Regions from separate parts of the Brochothrix sp. genome, predicted to be linked through region 1. Evidence: riboswitches for the same ligand, from Rfam matches in the RefSeq annotation. Region 1 holds a riboswitch; each other region holds the start of a gene.

Region 1 (3,283 bases):
ACATTCTTATCAGATAGCTATATAACAATTAGAAAAAAATAAAAAAGAGTGCAGATTAATCCTGCACTCTCTTTTTTTTGTATGATAGGATTAAATTTTCACTTACGCCTATTTCTTTACAAGAGATACTACCATAACACCTAAGTAAAGCTATAAAAAGGCTTTATTCTTACAAAAAAAGAATCAAATATTAGCACATTTAAAAAACTTTGTTATAATGAACAGTGGTAGAAATTATTTATGTGTGTGATCACACGAATGATGATCATGTGCTTTTTTCGTACGGAGTGAAAATTCATCTGGCACCATGTCAACTCCGCCAGGATGAAAAGGATGGCACTTAAGTATTCGTTTTATGGCAAGATAACTACCCTTAAAGGCACCGAATTTTTCAATGGATTCTAATCCATAAGTTGAACAAGTCGGATAAAAACGACAGCTAGGTGGGAACAAGGGTGATATTAACTTGCGATAACACTTAATAAGGAACAATAATATCTGTTTCAAAACAATCAACCTTTCAATTAATTCATCTAGCTCCATTGTATACTAAAATACGGTGTAAGACGCTAGATATGATTGCTGATTGAAGAAAAAGGGGAATGAACTATGATAGAATATACTGATTTAACAGGTGGAAAAGTACAAATGACTTTCGAAAAAAACCAATTAGGCACTGATGTGAAAGATATTTTAGTGATACCTTACATTAAAACAGGTCATTGGCTTATGACTGAAAATATCGTTCGTGGAATTGAGTTTCCCGGAGGAAAAATAGATCCTGATGAAACTGTCGAGCAAGCTGTTGTCCGTGAATTATGGGAAGAGACAGGTGTGCATCTGAAAAGTGAAGATAAATGGACCTTTTTAGCTGATTACGAGTTTCAAGATAAAAAACGTGGTCGAGTGATTAAACGCGCTTTTTTAATAGAGATGGCAACATACGAAGAAGCACCACTGCCTGAAGACTATGAAACGAGCGGTGTGCACTTATTAACAGAAGCAGAATACCTTCAATTGGAGACCTCTTCATTGAGTTTTTATATGAAAGATGCCGGAATGGAATTACTTTGGAATAAAGCGAAGGAAATCATCAAACATTAGTCTAATTTCATTGACAAGACAAGGTTTGTTTGAGATAATCAAAATATATCATGATGAAACAATTATGAATCTTATCAAGAGTGGTTGAGGGACTGGCCCTATGAAACCCAGCAGCCTACACTAAGGTGTAAGGTGCTAACCTGTGGCAAGATACAAAGGTATCTTGAGCGATAAGAGAAAAAAGGTATAGCTATAAGTATGCTATTATGACCTTTTCTCTTTTTAGTGAGAAAAGGTTTTTTAATGCAGTTTATTGCCACTTTTTTACGATTGCATAAGAGGTTATAGCGTTTCTAAATCGATGCATGATAAAAAATGGAGGATTTAACATGACAAAAAACCGTCGTCTTTTCACATCAGAATCTGTAAGTGAAGGACATCCAGACAAAATGGCAGATCAAATTTCAGATGCAATTTTGGATGCGATTTTAGAGAAAGACCCAATGGCACGTGTTGCCTGCGAAACAACAGTAACAACAGGAATCGTTTTAGTCGCAGGTGAAATTTCAACGAGCACTTACGTTGATATTCCTGCAGTCGTTCGTCAAACAATCCGTGAGATTGGTTACACAAGAGCGAAGTACGGCTTTGATGCGTCAACGTGTTCTGTATTGACAGCAATCGATGAACAATCGAGTGATATTGCACAAGGTGTAGATGTTGCTTTAGAGAGTCGTGATGGCGAAATTGTTGAAGAAGATATTGATGCAATTGGAGCAGGCGATCAAGGTTTGATGTTTGGGTTTGCAACTAACGAAACAGAAGAATTGATGCCGTTGCCGATTTCATTAGCACATGCATTGGCACGCCGCGTTGCAAAATTGCGTAAAGAAAACATTGTTGATTATTTACGACCAGACTCAAAAACACAAGTAACGGTTGAATATAACGAAGATGGTACACCTGCACGTGTAGATACCATTGTTATTTCAACTCAACATCATCCTGATGTAGAGCAATCAACCATCCATGAAGATATGCGTAAACTCGTTATTGACGAAGTGATTCCTGCAGAATTACTTGACGATGAAACAAAATATTTCATCAACCCGACTGGTCGATTCGTTATCGGTGGACCACAAGGTGATTGTGGTTTAACAGGACGTAAAATTATTGTCGACACTTACGGTGGTTATGCTCGTCACGGTGGTGGTGCTTTTTCTGGGAAAGATGCTACAAAAGTTGACCGTTCAGGTGCTTATGCTGCACGTTACGTTGCTAAAAACATCGTAGCAGCTGGTTTGGCTGATAAGGTAGAAGTACAAATTGCCTATGCAATTGGTGTCGCAAAACCTGTATCAATTTCAGTTAATGCTTTCGGAACAAGTTCATACTCTGAAGATGAGTTAATCGATGCCGTGAATGCAACATTTGATTTACGACCAGCAGGTATTATTAAAATGCTTGATCTTCGTCGTCCAATCTACCGCCAAACGGCAGCTTACGGACACTTTGGTCGTTTAGATCTTGATTTACCATGGGAGAAAACAGATCGTATTACAGCGTTGAAAGATGCACTGAAATAAAATTTAAAATCTCTGTCACGCACATGATTTAGTGTTGTTGTGGTCAGAGATTTTTGATGTTTAAAGCGAAAGGAAGCTGATGTTAAATGTTTGAGCAACAGCAGTTGTCAGGTTATTGGCAGACCGTTTTAGAGCAAGAAATGACGAAAGATTATTTTAAACAACTCACCCGTTTTTTAGAAAAAGAATATGCTTCAAAAACAATTTATCCACCAAAAGAAGAGGTTTTTAACGCCTTAGCACTAACCAACTATGAAGACGTGCGTGTGGTCATTTTAGGACAAGACCCTTATCATGGACCGGGTCAGGCAGAAGGGCTGAGTTTTTCAGTGAAAAGTGGAATGCCATTACCACCATCTTTACGAAACATTTATAAAGAACTAGCAGATGATTTGAAGGTTACAACACCAACAAATGGAAGTTTGCAATCGTGGGCAAAACAAGGTGTATTGTTATTAAATGCGGTACTTACTGTACAAGCCCACCAAGCTCATTCTCATAAAAAGCAAGGGTGGGAAACATTTACAGATTGTTTAATTGATGAACTTAATCAGCGTGAAAAGCCAATTGTTTTTATTCTATGGGGTAAACCGGCACAAACAAAAAGTCAAAGAATCGATCAGTCGCGTCATTTTATTATAGAAGCGCCTCAT
Region 2 (3,283 bases), on a different contig from region 1:
GCAGCTAAACCATCGAGTAAAGTGGGACCCCATTCATTAAAAAAATTAGCCATTGATTTCACCTTCTTTCTTCACAATAATTCCTTGACCACTCAGATAATTAATTGCTGCAGTTACTTTGTCTGGTTCGCCCTCTAAATGAACCAGAAGATTGCCAACGGATTCATTTTTAAATTGATCAATTCCACCAGCAATGATATTAGGTACCACTCCAAAAGTAGTTGCTACATGTGCTAATGCTGGTTTAGTTGATGAAATACCAACAAAAGTACAATGGATAAGAACGCCTTCTTCTGGTAAAGTTTGCAAAAATTTAGCAGGCAATTTGTATTTTGCCGAATCTTGAACGAATGTTTTGGTAATAGTTGAACGCGGCTGTGTAAACACATCAACGACAGGCCCTTGTTCTACAATTTGTCCATCTTGCATCACCGCAACACGATCACACAAGCGCTGAATAACACTTAATTCATGCGTGATTAAAAAGATGGTTAGGCCTAGCTCCTGGTTTATTTCTAACAATAAATCAAGGATAGACTCTGTTGTGGTGGGATCAAGTGCACTTGTTGCTTCGTCGCTTAATAAAATTTCTGGTTCATGTGAAAGGGCACGTGCAATCGCTACACGTTGTTTTTGCCCACCAGATAATTGTGCAGGAAAAGCTGACGCTCGATCACTTAAACCAACGATCTCTAAGTATTTCTTAACGCGCTGTTGGATAAGATCTTTTGATAACCCTGCGAGTTTCAATGGAATAGCCACATTATCATATACAGTTGCAGTTGTAAGTAAATTGTAACCTTGAAAAATCATTCCGATTTTTTGACGTGTTTGTTGTAAGTCATTTTTATTTAAATCATTTAGTTTGATACCGTCAACAAAAACTTCACCCTCAGTCGGTGTTTCTAATAGATTGATACAACGTATGAGAGTACTTTTACCAGCGCCACTATAACCAATCACGCCATAAATTTCACCTTTATGAACACTTAAAGAAACGTCATCTAATGCGTTGATTGTTTTTTTGCCAACTTTATAATTTTTTGTAATATTTTTTAATTCAATCATACCTTATGCCTCCAGTAATACAGTCATTTACCAAGTTGGAACAACCGAACCTTTAAATTGTTTTGCGATAAATTCTTTCACATCATCAGATTGATAATACTTTTTAAGTTTTGCGACAATAGCATCATCTTTATTTTCGGTACGAACAACAAAGTAGTTAGGATATGGGTTTTTAACTAATGGCTCGTGGTAAATAGCATTATCTTTAATGTTAAGCCCAGCACCCATTGCAAAGTTTGTATTAATAGCAGCAACAGCTACTTCACCTAATTGAGCTGGAATTTGTGCAGCGTCAAGTTCAACAATTTGCAAATCAAGTTTATTTTCAACAACATCTTTTTTAGTTGTATTTTCGCCAGCGTTTTTATCAAGTTTAATGATGCCAGCTTTTTCAAAAAGTTGTAACGCACGCAATTCATTTGCAGGATCATTAGGAACAGCGATTTTATCACCTTTTTTGAGATCTTTTAAATCTTTAAGTTTATCTGAGTAGATACCAAGTGGAAATGCTACTGTGCTGAAAGCTTCCGTTATTTTAAAATCTTTTGATTTAACTTGGTTTTTTAAAAAGGGTAAAGTTTGGAAACTATTTGCATCTAATTCCCCTTGATCTAAAGCCGTATTGGGTGTGTTGTAATCACTAAATACTTTAAGTTTCACCGTTACGCCATCTTTTTTAGCAACTTTAGCAACTTCTTGCATGATTTGCTCATGGGGTCCACCCGTTACACCGACTGTAATTGTTTTATCATCAAGTGCTTTGCTACTGTTACCACAAGCAGTTAGAGTGAAAACTGCTACTAAAATAAAGATAAAGCCTACTGATTTTTTGATGTTATGCATAATGATTTCCCCCTAGGATATGTTTTGAAAAAAGATAATAAAAAAAACTTCTCTAAAAGAGAAGTTGGCAGTGGACATACTTCTCTCATCTATCACAATCTATGAAGATTGTGTTGGATTTAGCACCTCATCAAATTAAATTGACAGGTTGCCGGGTTTCATAGGGCCAGTCCCTCCACCACTCTGGATAAGAAATTTATTTAGTTTATTAAACTTTGATAAATATGAGTATAGCTATAAAAAGATAATAAGTCAATCTCTTTCGAATATTCAGTCAATAACAATTTAAAAAAAGTTACTAACTGTGTTTTTGATGATAACGGATACATATCTTTTGAGTCAGGTATAAAAAGATGGTAAAATAAAGTCAGACACAAAGAAATAGAGGGGGAAGATTTTGAAGAAATTAATAAGTATTATGATGGCCGTTGTTATTATGATGTCACCGGTAGGGACACAAGCTATTAACTTTGTCACACCTGACCAATATAAAACAACATCCGTTACAACTGTAAGTGCAAAAATGCGTGGTGGTGGATACCGTTCGAGCAATCGTTCATATAACACTAATAGCAATCGTGTGAAGAGTAACACAAACCGAACAAATACAAATCGTGCCGCTACAAATAAAGCTGTTACAGCGAATAAAGCACAAGCTAAAAGTCGTTTTGGTGGATTCCTAGGTGGGATGATGCTCGGAGGTTTAGCAGGAATGCTCTTTGGTGGTATGCTAGCAAATATGGGGGGTTTCGGAAATATCTTGGGAATGATTATTAATGTATTAGCGATTATTATTATTATTCGTTTAGTATTTATGATTATTTCACGTATACGTCAAAATAAAAAAGCGCAAGCAACAGCTGGTGGATACTCAGATAGTCGCCAAATGGATCGTGATCAAGACGTTCAAACTAATTATCAAAATGCTATGGGTGGTGGCGCTGCGACTGCAGAAGCTGAAACTGGTATTGTTTTAGATGAAGATAACATTTCAAACGCGGTAATTGACTTCTTCTCATACGAAAAACAAATTAATATGTATGAAATGCAAGTATCATTAACTTATGATGAGCGTCAAGGCTTTGGTGCTGATGTTCTTAATAAATCGGGCAGTGTTATTCAATCACTTGACCATTTCTCATTAGTTCAAGCTATTCGTTACTGGGCAGAAAAAGAAACTGACTTAAATCCTAATATGGGGATTAAACTTAATTTCTCTGAAGATAAAGGTATTACAGCAACTTTAAGCTAAAATAAAGTAAAAGAAAACGTCTCAAATGGATGTAAATATATCCGTTTGTGGCGTTTTTTGAATTCTTTAGATTCCTTTTATTTTAACAATGACAGTGCTAGAATAGACATACGAACAACT
Region 3 (3,283 bases), on a different contig from region 1:
TACAAAAAAAGTAAGCTACCGATTAAACGCTTTTTTAACACAAGTGGACAAAAATACCGTGAACTGGGTTTGAAAGATAAAGTTGATCAAATGACAGATGATGATATTTTTGCACTTTTAGCAACAGATGGCATGTTGATTAAACGTCCATTAGCCTTTGATGATGAAAAAATAACACTTGGATTCAAAGAAGATAATTATGAGAATTATTGGAACTAAAAATAAATAGATAAAGGGAGTTTTTTATTATGACAGATTATCAATCATTCAAGTACACTGAAGAACACGAATGGGTAAAAAAAGACGGTGCTAATTATTTTGTGGGAATTTCATTACATGCACAAGATGAGTTAGGTGATATTGTTTTTGTTGAAGTACCAGAAGTTGATGATGTCTTAGCAAAAGGCGATTCATTTGGTAGTGTTGAATCCGTTAAAACAGTCTCTGAACTCTATGCTCCTATTGGTGGGAAAGTTGTTTCTGTCAATGAAAAATTAGAAGATGAACCAGAAACAGTTAACCAAGATCCTTATAACGAAGGTTGGATTGTTGAATTTACAGATGTAGATGAAGCAGAATATAATGCGTTGTTAAGTTATGAAGAGTACGAAGCATTTATCAAAGAATAGTTAGTCATTAAAAACGCATGATGAGGTTCATCATTGCGTTTTTTTATATTAAGGGAGTTAATAATTATGAAAGAATGGTCTACGACTGAATTTAAAGCGGCGATACTTTCAAAAAGTGCGTTTGCGGTGCTGTTTTATACACCAATGTGCGGTGGGTGCCAGTTGGTTGAACGGTATTTACATTTTGCTGAAGCGGCAATGCCAGAAGTGCAAATTGTAAAAATGAATGTCAATTATTTACCAGAAGTGATAGCTAAATATGAGATAAAAAGTGTGCCGAGTATCTATGTTTTTAGTGACGATATGGCGGGTGAAAGGTTATCTGCCATTGATAATGTTACTCGTATTTACGAAGGATTAGAAAAACTTCGAAATTAAAGCAAAAAAGGAATTGACTTGTGCTATTATTCCGCCTATAATAACTATTAACAAGTATAACTTTATATGATATTTCTTATCAAGAGTGGTGGAGGGACTTGCCCGACGAAACCCAGCAACCCCATGAGAGTGGACGGTGCTAAATCAAGCTAAGTAAGTGATTACTTAGAAAGATGAGAAGCGGGCTATTCCTTTGTAGACGTTTCACATCTTTCTGAATTTCAGAAAGATGTTTTTTTATGCTTAAAGAAGGTTAAAGAGAGGTTGAAGTGAATGATTAAATTAGATAATGTCAGTAAAACATTCGAAACACGAAATGGTGCAGTCAATGCAGTTAAAGACGTTAATTTAGAAATTAATGAAGGTGAAATCTTCGGAATCATTGGTTATTCTGGTGCGGGTAAAAGTACTCTTATTAGAATGTTTAATGGATTGGAAGCACCGACACAAGGTGCTATTCATATCAATGATGTCATGATTTCTGATGTCAAAGGTGCAGCATTACGTGCAGCTCGACAAAAAATTGGAATGATCTTCCAACATTTTAACTTATTATGGTCACGAACAGTAGCTGAAAACATTGCTTTTCCACTAGAAATTGCTGGTGTCAAGAAAGCTGAACGTGAACGACGTGTCGCAGAACTCATTCACCTTGTAGGCTTGGATGGACGTGATAAATCATATCCTTCTCAACTGAGTGGGGGACAGAAACAACGTGTTGGTATTGCAAGAGCTTTAGCAAATGATCCTGATGTGTTACTTTGCGATGAAGCTACAAGTGCTTTAGATCCACAAACAACAAGCGAAGTTTTAAATTTACTGACAGATATTAATAAGCGCCTGGGACTTACAATCATCTTGATTACTCATGAGATGCCTGTTATCCGTAAAATTTGTAATCGTGTAGCAGTTATGGAAGGCGGAGAAGTAGTTGAATTAGGGGATGTATTATCTGTGTTTCAAACACCACAACAAGAAATTACTCGTCGTTTTGTTTCACAAGCAACAGATGATACAGCGACTGAAGAGGTGGAACAACTCCTTATTGAGACTTACCCAACAGGGTTGTTAGCACGTCTCGTGTTTAATGCTTCACAGGCAACTCAACCGATTATTACCGATTTATCTAAAAAATTCAACCTTGATATTAGTATATTACATGGGTCAATCACACAAACACAAAATGGTTCATATGGGTTCTTATTTATCCAAATCTTTGCAGAACAAGAACAGATAACACAAACAAAAGCGTACCTTGAAGAGATTGACGTTAGAATGGAAGTGATTCGTTCATGAAAGATTTATTAGTAAAATGGTTTCCTAATGTAATATGGCCTGAAGTTTGGACCGCGACGCAGGAAACGCTTATTATGACAGTGATTTCAATTGTATTTATTTTTGTTCTCGGTATTTTACTCGCGTTGTTGCTATTCCTAACACGTGATCAAGACAATTTAATCATTAAAAGTATCAATGGTATATCAGCAGCTTTCGTTAATATTTTCCGTTCGATTCCATTCATTATTTTAATTGTGCTTATCATGCCATTTACAAAAGTTTTGATAGGTTCTGTTATAGGAACCGCTGGTGCATTACCAGCTTTAATTATTTCAGCAGCACCATTTTACGCTCGTCTCGTTGAAATTGCCTTTGTAGAAATTGATAAAGGTGTAATAGAAGCAAGTCGTGCGATGGGTGCCAGTACATTTACGATCATTCGTAAAGTACTATTGCCAGAAGCGCTTCCTGCAATTATTTCAGGTTTGACAGTGACGACGATTTCATTAATTGGTTATACCGCAATGGCTGGTGTAGTTGGTGCAGGTGGATTAGGAAACATGGCTTACTTCACTGGTTTTCAACGTTCTCAAAATGATGTAACATTCGTCGCAACAGTCATTATTTTAATTTTAGTTTTCATCATCCAATTTATTGGCGATCGTGCCACTAACAAAATCGATAAACGATAACATATAAAAGGGAGAGTAACTTATGAAAAAAATTATTTTTGGACTATTAACAGCAGCAATCGTTTTAACTTTAGCAGCTTGTGGCAGCAATGATGCAAAGGATAAAGAGACAAAATTAGTGGTGGGGGCATCTAACGTTCCTCATGCAGAGATTCTAGAAAAAGCAAAACCTATCCTTAAAAAAGAAGGCATTGATTTAGAAATTAAAAAATACCAAGATTATATTTTACCAAACAAAAATCTAGCTGATGGCGAATTGGATGCGAACTACTTCCAACATATCCCATACTTAGACCAATATAATAA

Evidence for each region. A riboswitch is a leader RNA that binds a small molecule or an ion and turns the genes downstream of it on or off. The one in region 1 is predicted to bind S-adenosylmethionine.
Region 2: another riboswitch for S-adenosylmethionine. It lies ahead of IKV95_RS08440 (MetQ/NlpA family ABC transporter substrate-binding protein); the one in region 1 lies ahead of metK (methionine adenosyltransferase).
Region 3: another riboswitch for S-adenosylmethionine. It lies ahead of IKV95_RS09790 (methionine ABC transporter ATP-binding protein); the one in region 1 lies ahead of metK (methionine adenosyltransferase).

What each region holds. Positions count from the first base shown of each region.
Region 1 is NZ_JAFYUW010000003.1:16,503-19,785, forward strand. It holds gene yidD (membrane protein insertion efficiency factor YidD) at 235-507, opposite strand; gene IKV95_RS00140 (NUDIX domain-containing protein) at 610-1,104, shown strand; SAM riboswitch class I at 1,173-1,281, shown strand; gene metK (methionine adenosyltransferase) at 1,434-2,630, shown strand; gene IKV95_RS00150 (uracil-DNA glycosylase) at 2,717-3,283, shown strand, end outside.
Region 2 is NZ_JAFYUW010000123.1:2,805-6,087, forward strand. It holds gene IKV95_RS08430 (methionine ABC transporter permease) at 1-53, opposite strand, end outside; gene IKV95_RS08435 (methionine ABC transporter ATP-binding protein) at 46-1,068, opposite strand; gene IKV95_RS08440 (MetQ/NlpA family ABC transporter substrate-binding protein) at 1,096-1,911, opposite strand; SAM riboswitch class I at 1,994-2,105, opposite strand; gene IKV95_RS08445 (DUF2653 family protein) at 2,309-3,163, shown strand.
Region 3 is NZ_JAFYUW010000148.1:10,464-13,746, reverse strand. It holds gene IKV95_RS09805 (arsenate reductase family protein) at 1-219, shown strand, start outside; gene gcvH (glycine cleavage system protein GcvH) at 249-629, shown strand; gene IKV95_RS09795 (thioredoxin family protein) at 696-1,007, shown strand; SAM riboswitch class I at 1,081-1,187, shown strand; gene IKV95_RS09790 (methionine ABC transporter ATP-binding protein) at 1,281-2,303, shown strand; gene IKV95_RS09785 (methionine ABC transporter permease) at 2,300-2,977, shown strand; gene IKV95_RS09780 (MetQ/NlpA family ABC transporter substrate-binding protein) at 3,000-3,283, shown strand, end outside.